4 regions of the Cereibacter azotoformans genome follow, and region 1 is predicted to be linked to each of the others. Evidence: riboswitches for the same ligand, from Rfam matches in the RefSeq annotation. Region 1 holds a riboswitch; each other region holds the start of a gene.

Region 1 (3,981 bases):
AGGTCATCCCTGTCATCGGCCGTCTCCCTGCCCGTTTCACCCCTCCCGTCTCTGGCCGTGCCGTCCCGGTCGGCGGGGTTTGGCCAAGTATGGCGATGTCCGCCGCGCATCAACCTGAGATGGATCAAGTCCGGCCGGTCCCGTTCATGCTGGAATGACCGGCGGAAACGGAGGGCGCCGCCATTGCGCACGATCATGATTGCCACGGACTTTTCCGAGCGTTCGGACCGCGCCCTGCGCCGCGCGGCGCTTCTGGCCCGCGCCACCGGCGCGCAGGTGCACCTTGTTCATGTCGTGGACGACGACCGCCCCCGCCGCATCGTCGAGCATGAAACGGGCGACGCGCGACGGCTGCTGCACGATCTGGGCCATTCGCTGCGCAGCCATGACGGGATCGGGTGCAGAACCTCGGTCGTGCTGGCCGACCCGTTCGCCGGCATCACCCGTGCCGCGTCCGAGGCCGGGGCCGACCTTCTGGTGATCGGCCCGCACCGCCGGAACCTGCTGCGCGACGCCTTCGCCGGCACGACGGCCGAGCGCGTGATCCGCACCGCCTCCTGTCCCGTCCTGATGGCGAACGGCCCGCCCGTCGGGCCGTGGCGGCACCTCCTGCTGACCACCGATCTCTCCGAGGCCTCGCACGCGGCGCTGCGGCGCTTTGCGGATCTGAAGATCGGCGCGGGCGCGGCCCGGACGGCGCTGCATGTCTTCGACGCGCCGGCCCTGCGGCTTGCGATGGCCGGAACGCTGCCCGAGGATGCGCGCGGCGCCTATCTCGCCGATCAGCGCGCCGAGGCGATGGGACGGCTGACGGGGTTCCTCGCCTCGGCCGGGCTGTCGGACGCCGATCCGATCGTGCGGCGCAGCGGCTCGCCCCCGGCGCACGAGATCCTCGCCGCGGCCGGGGAGGTCGGGGCGGATCTGCTGGTGCTGTCGAGCGTCGGCAAGGGCAGGCTGGCGCGCGCGATCCTGGGCAGCGTGGCGGCGCAGGTCCTGGCCTCGGCCTCGGTCGATGTGCTGGTGGTGCCCCCGCCGGACCGGGACGGGTCCTGAGCGCGCCCCCCCAGCGCCGGGGATCGCCGCATTGGCCTTCCGCACCCACGCGATAGCGGGGCGCAAGCTCGGCCGCAGCCGCCGCATTGACGCGGGGGCCCCGATCTGTCACGCCATGCCATGACGGTTCCCGAGGGTCGCACGGCCCGAGGGATGAAAAGGGAACACGGTGAGGGGGAAACCCCGAGTCCGCGACTGCCCCCGCAACTGTGAGCGGCGAGCCGCCCCGACGGACACCACTGGCCGATGGCCGGGAAGGTTCGGGGACGGCCACGACCCGCGAGTCAGGAGACCTGCCGTCGGGCGCATCCGCGCCATCGCTGCCGGGACACCGGCCCAACCCCAAACGCCGTCGGGGATGACGGTCAGGAGGACGACAATGCATATCGAACCCGGTCTTGTGACCGGAGCCAAGGCCCTCGTGGGCTTTGCCACCGCCGCCGCCGCGGCCGGCGTGACGCTGAAATTCGCGTGGGACAGCCTGCGCGAAAAGGGCCTCGCCTCGCTCGCGGTGCGCAGCCTGATCGCGACCGCCGCGGTCTTTGCCTTCTTCGAGATCCTTCCGCACTATCCGGTCGGCGTCTCCGAGGTTCACCTGATCCTCGGCTCGACCCTGTTCCTGATCCTGGGAGCCGCGCCCGCGGCCATCGGGCTGGCGCTGGGACTCCTGATCCAGGGGCTGCTGTTCGCCCCCTTCGACCTGCCGCAATACGGGATGAACGTGACCACGCTGCTGGTGCCGCTCTTTGCCGTGCAGGCGCTGGCCCGGCGGATCATCGCGCCGCACACGCCCTATGTCGATCTCGACTACCGGCAGGCGCTGGCCCTCTCGACCGCCTACCAGGGCGGCGTGGTGGCCTGGGTGGCCTTCTGGGCCTTCCTCGGGCAGGGGTTCGGGGCCGAGAACGTGACCTCGATCCTGGCCTTCGGCAGCGCCTACATGCTGGTGGTGCTGATCGAGCCGCTGGCCGATCTGGCGGTGCTCGCCGGCGCCAAGTCTCTGCGTGGCCTCGCAGGCTCCGGCCTCTTCACCCACCGTCTGCATCACGCGGCCTGAGGCCGCCTCCGTCGCGCCCGGATCGCGGGCGCGGCGGTCGCCGCTGCGATCTCAAGGGACAATCCCCATGCGGGACGAGACTGCCCCCTCCTCGTCGGCCCTGCCGCCCGGCCTGATGATCGCCGCCCCCGGTTCGGGCGCGGGCAAGACCACGGTCACGCTGGGTCTGTTGCGCGCCTTCCGCGACGAGGGGCTTTCGGTTCAGCCTTACAAGAACGGCCCCGACTACATCGACCCGGCCTTTCACCGCGTCGCCGCGGGCCGGCTGTCCTGCAATCTCGACGGCTGGTCGATGGGCGCGCCCCTGATCGCCGCGCTGATCCGTCAGGCCGCGGGCGCGGATCTGGCGCTGGCCGAGGCGTCGATGGGCCTTTTCGACGGCACCTCGGCCGCGGGCGCCGCGGGCAACGGCTCGGGGGCCGGGATGGCCCGGCTTCTCGGCTGGCCGGTGGTGCTGGTCCTCGACGTGCGCGCCCAGGCGCAATCGGCCGCCGCCACGGCGCTCGGCTTTGCCCACCATCCCGACGCGCCGCCGCTGGCCGGCGTGATCCTGAACCACATCGCAAGCCCCCGCCACGCGACGCTGATCCGGCGCGAGATGGCGCGGCTCGGCCTGACCGTCCTCGGCGCGCTGCCCCGGCGCCCCGACCTCGCCCTGCCCGAGCGGCACCTCGGGCTGGTGCAGGCGGGCGAGCATCCCGACCTCGACGGCGCCATCGCGGGCTTTGCCGCGCTCCTGCGCGAGAACGCCGATCTGGGCGCGATCCGCGCCGCGGCCCGCCCCACGCTCGCGGCCGATCCGGGCCCCCTGCCCCGCCCGCCCGCGCAGCGGATCGCGCTGGCGCAGGACATGGCCTTCGCCTTCACCTATCCGCACCTGATCGCGGGCTGGCGCGCGGCCGGGGCCGAGATCCTGCCCTTCTCGCCGCTGGCCGACGAGCCCCCCCCCGACGCCGATCTGGTCTGGCTGCCCGGCGGCTACCCTGAGCTTCACGCCGGCCGCCTCGCCGCCGCCACGACCTTCCGCGCGGGCCTTTGCCGTCATGCCGAGACGCGCCCGGTGCATGGCGAATGCGGTGGCTACATGGTGCTGGGCGAGGCTCTGGTGGATGCGCAGGGCCACCGCCACGCGATGACGGGCCTTCTGGGCCTCGTCACCAGCTTCGAGCGGCGGCGGCTGCATCTGGGCTACCGCCGGGCCGAGCTGCTGGCGCCGATGCCGGGGCATGAGGCCGGCGCGGCGCTGCGCGGCCACGAGTTCCACTATTCCACGATCCTCGAACAGCCCGACGCGCCGCTCGCGCGCGTCACCGACGCCGAGGGCCATCCGGTGCCCGAGACCGGCTCGCGCCGCGGCCTCGTCACCGGCTCGTTCTTCCACCTCGTCGCCTGATCGGGCGGGGCCCCGAAGGCCCCGCCGCACAGCTCACCAGGAGGTGATGACCGAGCCCTGATACTTCTCGTCGATGAAGGCCTTCAGCTCGGGCGAGTGATAGGCCTCGACCAGCGCCTTCACCCAGGGCTGTTCCTGATCGCCGTTCCGCACCACGATGATGTTGACGTAGGGGTTGTCGGCCTTCTCGCTCGCGATCGCGTCGGTCTTGGGGTTCAGCCCCGAGGCAAGCGCGTAGTTCGTGTTGATCAGCGCCGCATCCAGATCGGCGAGCGAGCGCGGCAGCTGCGCCGCGTCCAGCTCCCGGAACTTGATCCCCTTGGGGTTCTCGCTCACATCGAGAACCGTGGGGGTAAGGCCCGTGCCCTCGGCCAGGGTGATCTGCCCCAGATCCTGCAGGACCAGCAGCGCCCGGCCGCCGTTCGTCGGATCGTTCGGGATGCCAACGAGCGCCCCCTCGGGCAGCGCGTCGAGGCTG
Region 2 (3,981 bases), on a different replicon from region 1:
AAGCATCGTCGGCCGCGCCCGCAGCGGGCCTCCGTCGCGGGGGGCTGCGGCCCGCGAGGCCAGCGAGAGGATCATTCCCGACATCGCCCCCATGGTCAATGCGTGAAGCGCGTCCATCTCGGCGATGGGCACCAGGTTCAGCCGCGCGAGTCCCACGAGGACGAGCCCCGCCGCCAGCCAGCCAAAGGTGATGTGGAGGAGCAGCAGAAGCCGGTTCGCCCGCACCCGCCAGCCGCGCCAGCCCGCAAGGCGCAGGCCCTGCGCGATCCCCGCGCCGACGAGGCAGAGGGCCGAGACCGTCTCCTCGCCCAGGAAGGCCAGCGCCAGCGCAAGCCAGAGCAACCCCAGCGCGCACCAGCCAAGGACGGGTCGCGGTGCGGGGTCGGGCGCCGGGCTTTGAACCTGCCGCAGCCAGTTCAGCGTGAAGGCCGGCACCATCCGCCCGCCGATGATCGAGATCTTGAGCGCGAAGAACATCCAGCCCACGCGCACCATGGTGGCCGCGTCGGGCAAACCATCCGTGAGCGCGGCCCGCAGATAGAGCGTCTCGGCCAGCCCGTAGGCCAGGACCCCTGCCCCGAAGCCGATCTTGGTCCAGCGCCTGGCCAGCAGCGCCTCGCGCAGCAGCATCCCGGCCAGCGCAAGGAAATAGGCGCAAGCCGCGGGCTGGATCAGCCAGATCGGCGCCGCGGGCCAAAGTCCCGCCAGCACCAGCGCCACCCGCGCCAGCAGCCAGAGCGCGACCAGCGCCATCAGCGGCCGCCCCGACAGCGGGTCCGACCCGCGCCATCCTTGCGCCGCGGTCAGGAAATAGCCGCCGACCGCCGCCGAGCCGAGCCCGAAGAGCATCTCATGCCCGTGCCAGAGGCCCCATGTGCCCAGAACCGGCGCGGCAAGGCCCAGAGCCTCTCCCCACTGCCACCAGACCAGCGCCGCAAGCGCCCAGAGCCCCGCGCCCAGAAAGAGCGGCCGGTGCGGCGCCAGCCAGAGATCATGCAGTCGCGTCATGGGTGCGTCCTTTACGTCCGCCCTTCTGCCGCGACCGGCGCGGCTTGTGAAGCCGTCCCGCGTCCTCTCGTCCCGGCCCTCCGCGTCGGCTTGACAAGGGCGGCCCTTTCGCTCACCACTGCCGCCGCGCTGGTTCCTGTCCGCAAGCGACAGGCGAAGAGGGAATGCCCCAGAGGCAGCCGCCCCCGCGACCGTGACCGGAGAGGTTGTCCATGCCACTGGCCGAAAGGCCGGGAAGGCGGACCGCCGCGGGACCGCAAGGCCCCACATCCGCAAGCCGGGAGACCTGCCAGCGCTGAGACTTACGGGCGGACGGGGTGTTCCGCGGCCGGTGGACCGAGGTGCCGCCTTGTGCCGCCTCCCTCCCCTGGATCGGGCCCCTTTTCCGCCGCAGGACAAGGGACGGCCGATGACCGTGACGCTTCACGTCTGCACCACCTGCCGCGCGGGACAGCCCGTGGCCGAGGGCGATGCCACGCCGGGCCTGCGGCTTCATGCCGCGCTCGCCGCCGATGCCCCCGAGGGCGTCACCGTCCGGCCCGTCGAATGCCTGTCCGCGTGTTCGCAGGGCTGCGCCGTGGCTTTGTCGGCGCCCGGCCGCTGGAGCTATGTCTATGGTCGCCTCGAAGAGGCCGACGCACCCGCGATCCTCGAAGGCGCCGCCGCCTATGCGGGCGCCTCCGACGGCATCGTGCCCTGGCGCGAGCGGCCCGAGATCTTCCGCAAGCAGTCGCTTGCCCGCCTTCCCCCCATCGGAGAGATGCCATGACCGACCTTGCCAAGATCCCCGTCACGGTGATCACGGGCTTCCTCGGCGCCGGAAAGACCACGCTGATCCGGCACCTGATGCAGAACCCGGGCGGGCGCCGCCTTGCGGTCCTGGTCAACGAGTTCGGCACCGTGGGCGTCGATGGCGACCTGATCCGCGCCTGCGCCGACGAGAACTGCCCCGACGAGGCGATCGTGGAGCTGGCGAACGGCTGCCTCTGCTGCACCGTGGCCGACGAGTTCATCCCCACCATCGAGGCGCTGATGGCGCTGCCCAGGCGCCCCGATCACATCCTGATCGAGACCTCGGGCCTTGCGCTGCCGAAGCCGCTCCTGAAGGCCTTCGACTGGCCCGCCATCCGCTCGCGCATCACGGTCGATGGCGTGATCGCTCTGGCCGATGCCGAGGCCGTCGCCGCGGGCCGCTTTGCCCCCGATGCCGACGCCGTGGCCGCGCAGGCCCAGGCCGAGGGCGCTGATCACGAGACCCCGCTCTCGGAAGTGTTCGAGGATCAGCTCGCCTGTGCCGACCTCGTGCTTCTGACCAAGGCCGATCTCGCGGGCGAGGCGGGCCTTGCCGCCGCGCGCGCGGTGGTCGAGGCGGAATCGCCGCGGCCGATCCCGATCCTCGCCGTGACCGAGGGCGCGGTCGATCCGCAGGTGATCCTCGGGATCGAGGCCGCGGCCGAGGACGATCTCGCCGCCCGCCCGTCGCACCATGACGGGGCCGACGATCACGAGCACGACGATTTCGCCTCGACCGTGGTCGATCTGCCCGAGATCGCCGATCCCGAGCGTCTGGCCGAGGCGATCCGGGCGCTCGCGACCGAGCGCAACGTCCTCCGCGTGAAGGGCCATGTGGCGGTTCAGGGCAAGCCGATGCGGCTTCTCGTGCAGGCGGTGGGTGCGCGCGTCCGCCACCAGTTCGACCGGCCCTGGAGCGGCGCGCGGCAAAGCCGCCTCGTCGTCATCGCCGAGCGCGGCGATCTGGACGAGGCCGCGATCCGGCAGGATCTTCTGGCACGGATCGGCTGAGCCATGCATGTCGTCTTCCGCGAAAGCCACGGGCTCGAGGAGACTGCGACCCCGTTCGATCCCGGCCAGACGCCCGCGGATCTGGTGGTCCTGTCCTTCTCCGACAGCGATCTCGGGGCCTTCGCGGCGGGCTGGCACCGGGCGAAGGGCGGCCTGCCCGCGACCCGGCTTCTGAACCTCGTGGCGCTGCGCCATCCGCTCTCCATCGACACCTACGCCGAGACGGTGCTGGCCCATGCCAAGGCGATCCTGATCCGGCTGATCGGCGGCGAGAGCTACTGGAGCTACGGGCTGGCCGAGGTGCAGGATCTCTGCCGGCGCCGCGGGATCGCGCTGGCGGTCCTGCCCGCGGACGGGCGCGAGGATCCGGCGCTCGATGCGCTCTCGACGCTGCCGGTCTCGACGCTGCGGCGGCTGTCGGCGCTCTGCGATGCAGGCGGCGCGGTGGCGGCGCAGGCGGCGCTGGCGCAACTGGCGCTGGCGGCGGGGCTCTATGCGGGCCCGGTGCCGGGCGAGAAGCGGATGCCCGACATGGGCTGGTATGACCCCGCCCGCGGCGTGATCCCCGAGCCCGAGGCGGACAGCGCGCCGGTCGTCGTCGTCACCTTCTACCGCAGTTACCTGACGGCCGCCGACACGGGCCCGGTGGACGCGCTGATTTTCGCGCTTCGCGAACGGGGCTTCCGCGCCTTCGGCCTCTTCGCGCCTTCGCTGAAGGCGCCGGGCGCGCCCGACTGGATTGCCGCCGCACTTGCCCGCCTCGGTCCCGCGGCCATCGTCAACGCCACCGCCTTCTCGGCCAAGGGCTCCGAGGGCTCGCCGCTCGACGGCCCCGGCTGCCCGGTGTTTCAGGTCGCTCTCTCGACCGCGCGGCGGCGCGACTGGGCGGCGGCCGAGCGTGGCCTCTCGCCCGCCGATCTCGCGATGCATGTGGTGCTGCCCGAGGTGGACGGGCGGATCTTCGCGGGCGCCGTCAGTTTCAAGTCGCCCGGCAAACGCTGCCCGGACCTTCAATATTCCCGTTTCGCCCACCGCGCCGATCCCGCCCGCGTGGCGGCCGTGGCCGACCGGGTGGCGGCCTGGCACCGGCTGGCCCGAACGCCCGCACCCGAGCGGCGCCTGGCCCTTGTCCTCTCGACCTATCCCGGCCGGCCCGACCAGATCGCCCAT
Region 3 (3,981 bases), on a different replicon from region 1:
CGCCATACTGGCCCTTCACGAGGAAGCTGTAGATCAGCACCACCAGAAGAGGCCCTGAGGCCGCGAGGAAGAGGATCGCAAGCGCGGGCGCCGAAAGGAGCCAGCCGCTGCGCGCGCTGTCGCGGCGGGCCATCTCAGTCCCCCAGAAGCTGCACGGCGCCCGGCGCAAAGCGCAGGCCCGCGGGCTGGCCGGGCTCAAGCCCCGGATCGTCCGAGGCGCTGCTCTGCAGCCGCGCCACCACCTCGGTTCCGTCGGCCAGCGCAAGGTGGCAATGGGTGTCGGTGCCGAAATAGACCAGATTGCGGATCGTGGCGCGCAGGGCGCCCGGCTCGTCCGGCGGCACGAGACGCACCTGTTCGGGGCGCACCGCGACCGTCACCTGCCCTTCGGGCCCGCCCTCGACCGCGAGTTCGCCCCCCGCCTCGAGCGTGACGCGCCCTCCCGCGTGACGCGCGGGCAGGAAGTTCGTCTCGCCGATGAAGCTGGCCACGAAGCGGTTGGCGGGCCGCGTGTAGATCTCGCGCGGGGGGCCGATCTGGAGGATCCGGCCCGCACTCATCACCCCGATCCGGTCCGACATGGTCAGCGCCTCCTCCTGATCGTGGGTCACGAAGACGAAGGTGATGCCCGTCTCGTGCTGGAGCCGCTTCAGCTCGATCTGCATCTCCTTGCGCAGCTTGAGATCGAGCGCCGAGAGCGGCTCGTCCAGCAACAGAACCCGCGGCTGCGGCGCCAGCGCGCGCGCCAGCGCCACGCGCTGCTGCTGCCCGCCCGACAGTTGCGCCACCCTCCGCCCCGCCAGCGCCTCGAGGCGCACAAGCGCCAGCATCCGCGCGGTGACATTCCCGATCTCGGCCCGCGGCTTGCCCTGCATCCTGAGCCCGAAGCCCACGTTCTCGGCCACCGTCAGGTGCGGAAAGAGCGCGTAGCTCTGGAAGACGGTGTTGATCGGGCGGCGGTTCGGCGGATCGGCCGTGATGTCGCGCCCGTCGAGCAGGATCGTGCCCGAGGTGGGCGCCTCGAAGCCCGCGATCAGGCGCAGAAGCGTGGTCTTGCCGCAGCCCGAGGGCCCGAGCAGGGTGAAGAACTCGCCCCTGCGGATCCCGACCGACACATCGTCCAATGCGCGAACGGCCACCTCTCCCTGCCCGAAGGCCTTGACGACATTGCGCGCTTCGACGGCTGTGGGTGCGGTCAAGGAGGGCCTCCGTGCAGGTCTTCCTGCGAGGTTAGGCGGCGGCTCGGCGCGAAAGCAACCGTCGTGCTCGGAAATCGACCAAAGGGGCAGGAAGCTGCCTCGGCCGGGCCGCCGCGCGCACGCTTTCTGCGCAGCGTGTGAGCGACGCTCCCGTGGCCTTCGGGGCGCACCGGACCGCAGCCGGAGGTGCCCGCGTCGATACGGAGCGGCGAGGATTGGCCTGCGGCCGCTGCACATGGCGCGCTTGACAGCGGCGACACTTGTCCTATTGAGAAACGGCTTCGGTTCCGGCGTCATGCCGGATGAAAAGGGAACGCGGTGAGGGGTGCCCCTCCAAATCCGCGGCTGCCCCCGCAACTGTAGGCGGCGAGCGACGACCGATCACGCCACTGGGGTTCCCCGGGAAGGCCGGTCCGAGCGAAGACCCGCGAGTCAGGAGACCTGCCGGAGCGATCACCCTTTCCTGCGCGCGGGGCGCGTGCGGGAGGCGGTCCAGCCGCTTCAGGTGACGCTTTCACCGTCGGCGGAGGGGCCTCCTTCCCACGACATTGCGACAGAGGCAGCGTGCTGCCGGGAAGGAATGAAGACAAAATGAGGAAGACCGGCATTTCAATGATCGCGCTGGTTGCGGCGATACCGATCCAGACGGTGGCCGAGCCGGCCGAGGACGAGACGGTGATCCCGCTTGACCGTATCATCGTCACCGCCAACCGCACCGAGACCAGCGCCAACCGCGTAGGGTCCGCGGTTGCTGTGCTGACCTCGGAGGATCTCGATGCCGGCGGTGACCTTCTTCTGGCCGATCAACTTTCGCGCCTTCCCGGCGTCAGCACGACGGCCAGTGGGCCGGCAGGGTCTGCGACCGAGGTTCGCATCCGAGGGGCCGCGCCGCGCTACGTTGCGGTGTTCGTCGATGGCATACGGGTGGACGATCCGACCAACATCGCGCCCTCCTTCGACTTCGGCAGCCTGACCGGTGTCGGGGTGGGGCGCGTCGAGGTGCTGCGTGGAACGCAATCAGCCCTTTATGGTGGATCTGCGGTTGCGGGCATCGTCAGTGTTCAGAGCCTGCGCCCCGTGAGCGAGGGCTTCAGCCAAAGGATCCAGGTTGAGGGTGGGAGCTACAATACGCGACGGCTCGCTTATGACCTTGGCTATCTCTCTGACAGGTTGGAGGCGCGCCTCTCTCTCGGCCATGTCAAGAGTGACGGGTTCTCGGCTGTCGACACGTTGCCCCGAGACCCGTCGCTCGATTCTGACGGGATCGAGGCAAACCGGCTTGGGTTCGGGCTGCGCTATGACCTGACCGATGAGATGGTTGTCGGCCTTGATGCCTTCGGCCAACGAACCACCGCGGACTATGATGGATGGTGGCAGGAAGATGCAGTGCAGAAGCGGCACGAAGCCGGCGCGCGCCTTTATGCTGAATGGGCGCATGGCGCGAGCGTCCATACGTTCGAGGTCAGTCGCTACGAGCTGGACCGCGACCTGTTCGAAGGCGCGCCGGGCGCCGACTTCTACCATTCAACCCGCACCACATTTGGTTACAAGGGCGTAACCGATGTTGGCACGCGGCTGCAGTTTGTCTACGGCGTGGACAGCATGCGGGAGACCGGCAGGACTGCCGGCATGGTCGACGGGATGGATGCGCGTACCACAGGCCTCTACGGCCAAGCTCAGTGGGCCGCTACCTCGGATCTCGATCTGTCGCTGGCAGTGCGTGGCGATCACAACAGCGAGTTTGGCAACTTTGCCAGCGGTCGCCTGTCGGGCGTGTGGCGCCCCACCGAGACGTTGGCCCTGAGAGGTGCCGTGGCACGTGGTTTTCTCGCGCCGTCCTTCTACCAGCGTGCGGGCGCCGCGGAATGGGGCATTGCACCTGCGTCCGATCTCGATCCGGAACGGAGCCTGAGCTACGAGTTGGGTGCGGATCTGGATCTCGCTTCAGGGGCGTCCGTCGGATTGACGTTCTTCCAGCTCGAGATCGACAATGCGATCACCTATTGTGGCAAATTCACCTCGCTGACCTGCGACTCGGAATTGCCCGACGGCTTCACCAACCGCTACGAGAACCGGGAAGGCCTGTCTCGAAATCGCGGGGTCGAGCTGGAGGCATCAGTTCCTCTAACCGAGAGGCTCAGCCTTGCCGGATCCTACACCTATACGGATGCCCGTGATCCCTCGGGCAACCGCCGGAGCCGCGTGCCCTACCATGATGCTTCGCTCACGCTTCAGGCGGCACTCGTCGAGGACGTGAGCGGGCAACTGGGGCTGACGCATATATCTGGTCGTCCGACAGGCGACGGTGACAGCTTCACTGTGGTCAATGCGGCACTCGCTTGGGACCTGGCGCTCGACACAAGCGTGACGCTGCGCCTCGAGAACCTGCTCGACAAGAGCTATCAGGAGGTTGCCGGCTATGGCACATCCGAGCGTGCGGTCTATGTCGGCTTGCGCAAGAGCTTCTAGGCGGCTTGCGCTGGCGTTGGTGGCGGGGATGACCGCCGCCGCACCCGCCGTGGCCGAGGGGCCACGGCGGGTGGTGTCGATCAATCTCTGCACCGATCAGCTCGCCATGCTGCTGGCGGCGCCCGGACAGCTCCTGTCGGTCTCGCACCTGGCAAGCGAGCCTCAGACGTCCGCCATGGTCGAGGAGGCGCGGGCCTATCCGGCCAACCGGGGCCAGGCCGAGCAGGTGTTCCTCTTGCAGCCCGACCTCGTGCTGGCCGGCACCTTCACCGCCCGGTCGAGCGTCGATCTTCTCCGCCGGCTGGGGGTCGAG
Region 4 (3,981 bases), on a different replicon from region 1:
CCAGCAGCCGCCCCACCCGTGGCAGCAGCGCACGGAGGCTGTGGGGCGCATGGCGGCGGCCGTCGGGATTGTTCGGATGGACGAGAACGGCAAGGTCAGCGCCCGCCAGCGCCTCGAGATCGCCCACCTCCTCGACCTGCCAGCCCGACGCCCGCAGGCTGGCCGCATGTTCGTTGTAGGTCGGCCCGAGGATGCGGGCCCGGCCTGCGGGTGCCAGCCGCGGGACAAGCTGGATGGCCGCCTGCGCGCCGGCCAGTGGCAGCATCGGCGCCTCGGTGCGGTAGGCGATCCGGGCCGACGCCAGCAGCCGCGCCTCGGCGGCCGCATCGGGCAGCGCCGTCAGGGCCCGCGGGGGCAGGGGGGGCATCGGGTAGGGCACCCGGTTGATCCCCGTCGAGAGGTCGAGCCAGTCCGCCGCCGCGCCGCCGAAGAGCGCCGCCGCGCTGTCAAGGTTGCCGCCGTGGTCGCGCATGTTCCCTCCTCAGGCCCCGCCGATGCGGAAGCGGGTGATGCGGGAAAAGCCGGCCGCCTGCAATGCCCCCCCCGCGGCGGGCGGGACGGCGCCGGGGGGGAAGATCAGGGCCCGCGCCGGGCCCGTGTGCCCGATGGCCCAGCCGAGCGCTCCGAGCCGGGCAGCCAGGGCCTCGGTGGGATCGTCGGCCGGCCCCCTCAGCGCGAGGCAGCGGCGGGCCGAGAGGGTCGCAAGGCGCGCGAGGCCGGGAAGGTCGGCCGTGGCCCACCCCGCCACGAGGTCGGCGATGTCGGGGAAGGACAGATCCGCCGGATCCGTTCGCTGGGACGCGCCGAAGAAGCCGCCGACCAGATCCATCCGCGGCAGGGGGCGCAGGTCGGCCAGCACGCGCCCCTCGCGCGAGGCCCAGAGGAGCCGTTCCGGCCGCTCGAACATCAGCGGATCGCTGGCCCCTTCCGAAGCGAGGCAGGCGCGCGCGAGGGTGCCGGTATCGGTGACACCCGCCGCCCGGAGGATCGCCACGCGGGCCGCGGTCGAGGCCCCCGCGCCGCCTCCGGGCGGCAGGTCGAGCACGAGGCGGAAGCGCCCTTCCGCTCCTTCGGCCGCGGCCAGCAACCGGCGCAGGGCAGGCAGGGTGAGCATCCGCGCGCCCGGCTGTTCGAGGGCGAGCGGGCCGGGCCTGCGAACCGCCTCGGCCCGGAGCGCAGGGCAGGGCAGCGTCACGAGCGCCAGCGGCCCCGAAGGGCCGAGCCGGCCCTGCAGGAACTCGCCCAGATGGCCCGCGACCTGCGCGAACCCTTCGGCCGCATCCGCCTCTACCCTCGTCTCGATCAATGGAGGGCCGCCTCCGGCTGCAGGCCCGTCCGCGAGGGGCGCGCGGGTGCCGAGGCGAGGACCATGGCCGCCGGCTCGGCCGGAAGCGCGCCCGCGAAGGAGCCGCCGCCCTCGAGCATCTCGGCCAGCCGCACGAGCCCCGGCGACCAGTCGCCGGGCTCGAGATCGCAGAAGAGTTGCAGCCCGCCCGTCGTCAGCCGGAACAGCGCCGTGCAGGGACGGCTGCATCCGGTCAGGCGCACGCAGCCCTGCATCTCGAAGTCGGGCCCCATCAGGCCCTCGGTCGAGCGGGCGGAGTCCGCCAGATGCTCGATCACCGACAGGCCGCTGAGGCAGGGTTGGTGCCGGTGTCGGCACTGGGTCAGGCTGTAGGTCCGTCCGTTCCGCGTCACGATCATCGCGCCCTCCGCGCATCTTGGGGACGGGCAGGCGGAGGGGCGGCGCAGGCGCACGCACCCTGCGCCCGGGACACCCCGCCCGGCTGTTACAGGTCCGATGACGGCAGGTCTCCTGACTCGCGGGTCTCGGCTTGTCCCGCCCTTCCCGGCCTGTCCGGGGCCAGTGGGCATGATGGGACGCGCTCGCCGCCTACAGTTGCGGGGGCAGTCGCGGCTTGGGGCCGAACAGGCCCGCACCGCATTCCCTCTTCGCCCGGGGCTGCCCCCGGGAACCGTCCCGCGCACCATCGGCCTTTCCCGTGCCACGCGCAAGGCCCGCGCGGTCGCAGCCCGCTAGAGTTCGATGTCCAGCGTCACCGGGAAATGATCCGAGGCGGCAAGAAGCGCCTCCTGCAGTTCTGGGATGCGGAAGCAGTTGGGATCGTTCAGCGGATGCCAGATCCGCCAGCGCGGTCCCTTTTCGGCCAGATCGGGCGAGATCATGATGAAATCGAGCAGCGCCTCGAAATACTGGTCCTCGGGCGCGAGCCAGAAGCGCGCCGAACTCGGCTGGACGCCGACCCGCTGGGTCAGGGCCATGCGCGCATGCGGCTCGTGGAGGCGCAACTCCGGCGGCTCGTCGAGGCCGAGCACGATTTCGACCCCCGAATGGCCGAACAGCTTTTCGTACTCGTCCAGCCCCGGCCCGTCGTTGAAGTCGCCCATCACCATCACGCTCTGGTGCCGGGCCAGCAACGCGGCCACCCGCCTGCGGATCCAGACACATTCCGCGAGCTGCTGGCGGCGGTTCTGGATGGCGATGCGGACCTCTTCGGCGCCGTTGCGCGCGCCGCGCCCGGCCTTGGACTTGGCGTGGACGCCGATCAACCGCAGCGCATGTCCATCGGCGCGCACCGCCAGTTCCAGAGGCGGCTTGGAGAACCGGATCGCCTCGGGCGCGGCATCCACGTCGATGTCGAAGCGGAAGATCCCGTCGAACCGCGGCGCCTTGGGGCTGGCCTGCGGGTCATGCCGCGCCTCGATCCGCGACGGATCGAACAGAAGCGCGATCTCCTGATCGGTCTCGTTGGCAAAGCCCATGATCGCCTGCGAGGCGCGAAGCTCGAAGGTGCGGGCGAAGGTCTCGAGCGCCTTGACGGTCGAGCGCCGCCGCCCGTGGTTCGGCGCCTCGATCACCATGATCGCATCGGCATCGAGGGCGGTGAAGACGATGCCGAGCGACTCGATCTGGTTCCGGCGGGTGATCTCGTAGCGTCCCGAGAGTTCGTTGTCGGCCAGAAGCCGCCCGCGGTCGTCAAAGAGCGCGTTGAACCACTCGACGTTGTAGGTCGCGATGCGCAGCCGCTGTCCCATTCACGCCGCCTGCTTCGCGCTGATCTCCTCCCAGGCGCGGTTGATGTCGATCAGCCGCCGCTCGGCCAGCTTCACCGCCTCTTCCGGGACGCCGCGCGCCACCATCCGGTCCGGGTGGCAGTCGCGGACGGCGCGCTTCCAGGCCGACCGGATCTCGGTCAGCGGCGCATCGTGCCCCACGCCCAGCACGTCGTAGGGATCGCGCGGCGCGTCGCCGACAAAGCGGGCGCGCAGCGCGCGGAAGCAGCGGTCGCTCAACCCGAAGATCCGGGCCACCTCGGACAGGAAGGCATCCTCGTCCGGGTGATAATGGCCGTCCGCCACCGCGATGTGAAAGAGCCCCTCGGCCAGATCGGTGAGGATCTGGTCGTCGTCGCGGAACATGCGCTTGATCTTGCGGGCATAGGCATCGAACCCGGCCACATCCTGCCGCGCGAGGTTGAAGACGCGGGCCGCGTTGGCCTCTTCGCCGGGCGGGATCGCAAAGATCTGGCGGAAGGCGGCCACCTCGTCGCGCGTCACCTGCCCGTCGGCCTTGGCCATCTTCGCGCCAAGGGCGATCACGGCGATGGTGAAGGCCACCGACCGCTCGGGCGGGGTGCGAAGGCGGTCGAGCACAGCCGACAGCCCCTCACCCGAGGCGAGGGCGGCCAGCGCGTCGGTGATGCGGCTCCAGATCGACATGGGACCAGCATAGACCCCGCGGCGGCCGGTGTCAGGAGAGGAATTTCTGCATCAGCACAAGGTCGAGCCAGCGCCCGAACTTGCAGCCGACCTGCGGCAGCACTGCCGTCTCGGCATATCCCAGCGCCGCATGGAAGGCGCGGCCTTCGGGATTGCCCGCGCTGACGCCCGCGAAGATGGAATGCGCGCCGGCCTGTCGCGCGTGATCCTCGATGGCGGCCATCAGGGCGCGGCCGATCC

Evidence for each region. A riboswitch is a leader RNA that binds a small molecule or an ion and turns the genes downstream of it on or off. The one in region 1 is predicted to bind cobalamin.
Region 2: it holds a riboswitch for cobalamin, as region 1 does, so the genes downstream of both, LV780_RS06835 (DUF1636 family protein) here and LV780_RS21395 (energy-coupling factor ABC transporter permease) in region 1, are expected to answer to the same signal.
Region 3: it holds a riboswitch for cobalamin, as region 1 does, so the genes downstream of both, LV780_RS06220 (TonB-dependent receptor plug domain-containing protein) here and LV780_RS21395 (energy-coupling factor ABC transporter permease) in region 1, are expected to answer to the same signal.
Region 4: it holds a riboswitch for cobalamin, as region 1 does, so the genes downstream of both, LV780_RS01755 (hypothetical protein) here and LV780_RS21395 (energy-coupling factor ABC transporter permease) in region 1, are expected to answer to the same signal.

The regions. Positions count from the first base shown of each region.
Region 1 covers NZ_CP090024.1:120,550-124,530, forward strand. Annotated here, with positions in the region: gene LV780_RS21385 (cation:proton antiporter) at 1-16, opposite strand, end outside; gene LV780_RS21390 (universal stress protein) at 184-1,053, shown strand; cobalamin riboswitch at 1,162-1,368, shown strand; gene LV780_RS21395 (energy-coupling factor ABC transporter permease) at 1,433-2,110, shown strand; gene LV780_RS21400 (cobyrinate a,c-diamide synthase) at 2,178-3,503, shown strand; gene LV780_RS21405 (MetQ/NlpA family ABC transporter substrate-binding protein) at 3,537-3,981, opposite strand, start outside.
Region 2 covers NZ_CP090021.1:1,359,741-1,363,721, forward strand. Annotated here, with positions in the region: gene LV780_RS06830 (NnrS family protein) at 1-1,008, opposite strand, end outside; cobalamin riboswitch at 1,122-1,316, shown strand; gene LV780_RS06835 (DUF1636 family protein) at 1,418-1,777, shown strand; gene cobW (cobalamin biosynthesis protein CobW) at 1,774-2,811, shown strand; gene cobN (cobaltochelatase subunit CobN) at 2,815-3,981, shown strand, end outside.
Region 3 covers NZ_CP090021.1:1,237,123-1,241,103, forward strand. Annotated here, with positions in the region: gene LV780_RS06210 (ABC transporter permease) at 1-133, opposite strand, end outside; gene LV780_RS06215 (ABC transporter ATP-binding protein) at 135-1,199, opposite strand; cobalamin riboswitch at 1,465-1,662, shown strand; gene LV780_RS06220 (TonB-dependent receptor plug domain-containing protein) at 1,791-3,668, shown strand; gene LV780_RS06225 (ABC transporter substrate-binding protein) at 3,643-3,981, shown strand, end outside.
Region 4 covers NZ_CP090021.1:352,131-356,111, forward strand. Annotated here, with positions in the region: gene cobD (threonine-phosphate decarboxylase CobD) at 1-472, opposite strand, end outside; gene LV780_RS01750 (propanediol utilization protein) at 482-1,306, opposite strand; gene LV780_RS01755 (hypothetical protein) at 1,303-1,704, opposite strand; cobalamin riboswitch at 1,790-1,996, opposite strand; gene LV780_RS01760 (endonuclease/exonuclease/phosphatase family protein) at 2,038-3,057, opposite strand; gene LV780_RS01765 (molecular chaperone DjiA) at 3,058-3,741, opposite strand; gene LV780_RS01770 (GNAT family N-acetyltransferase) at 3,773-3,981, opposite strand, start outside.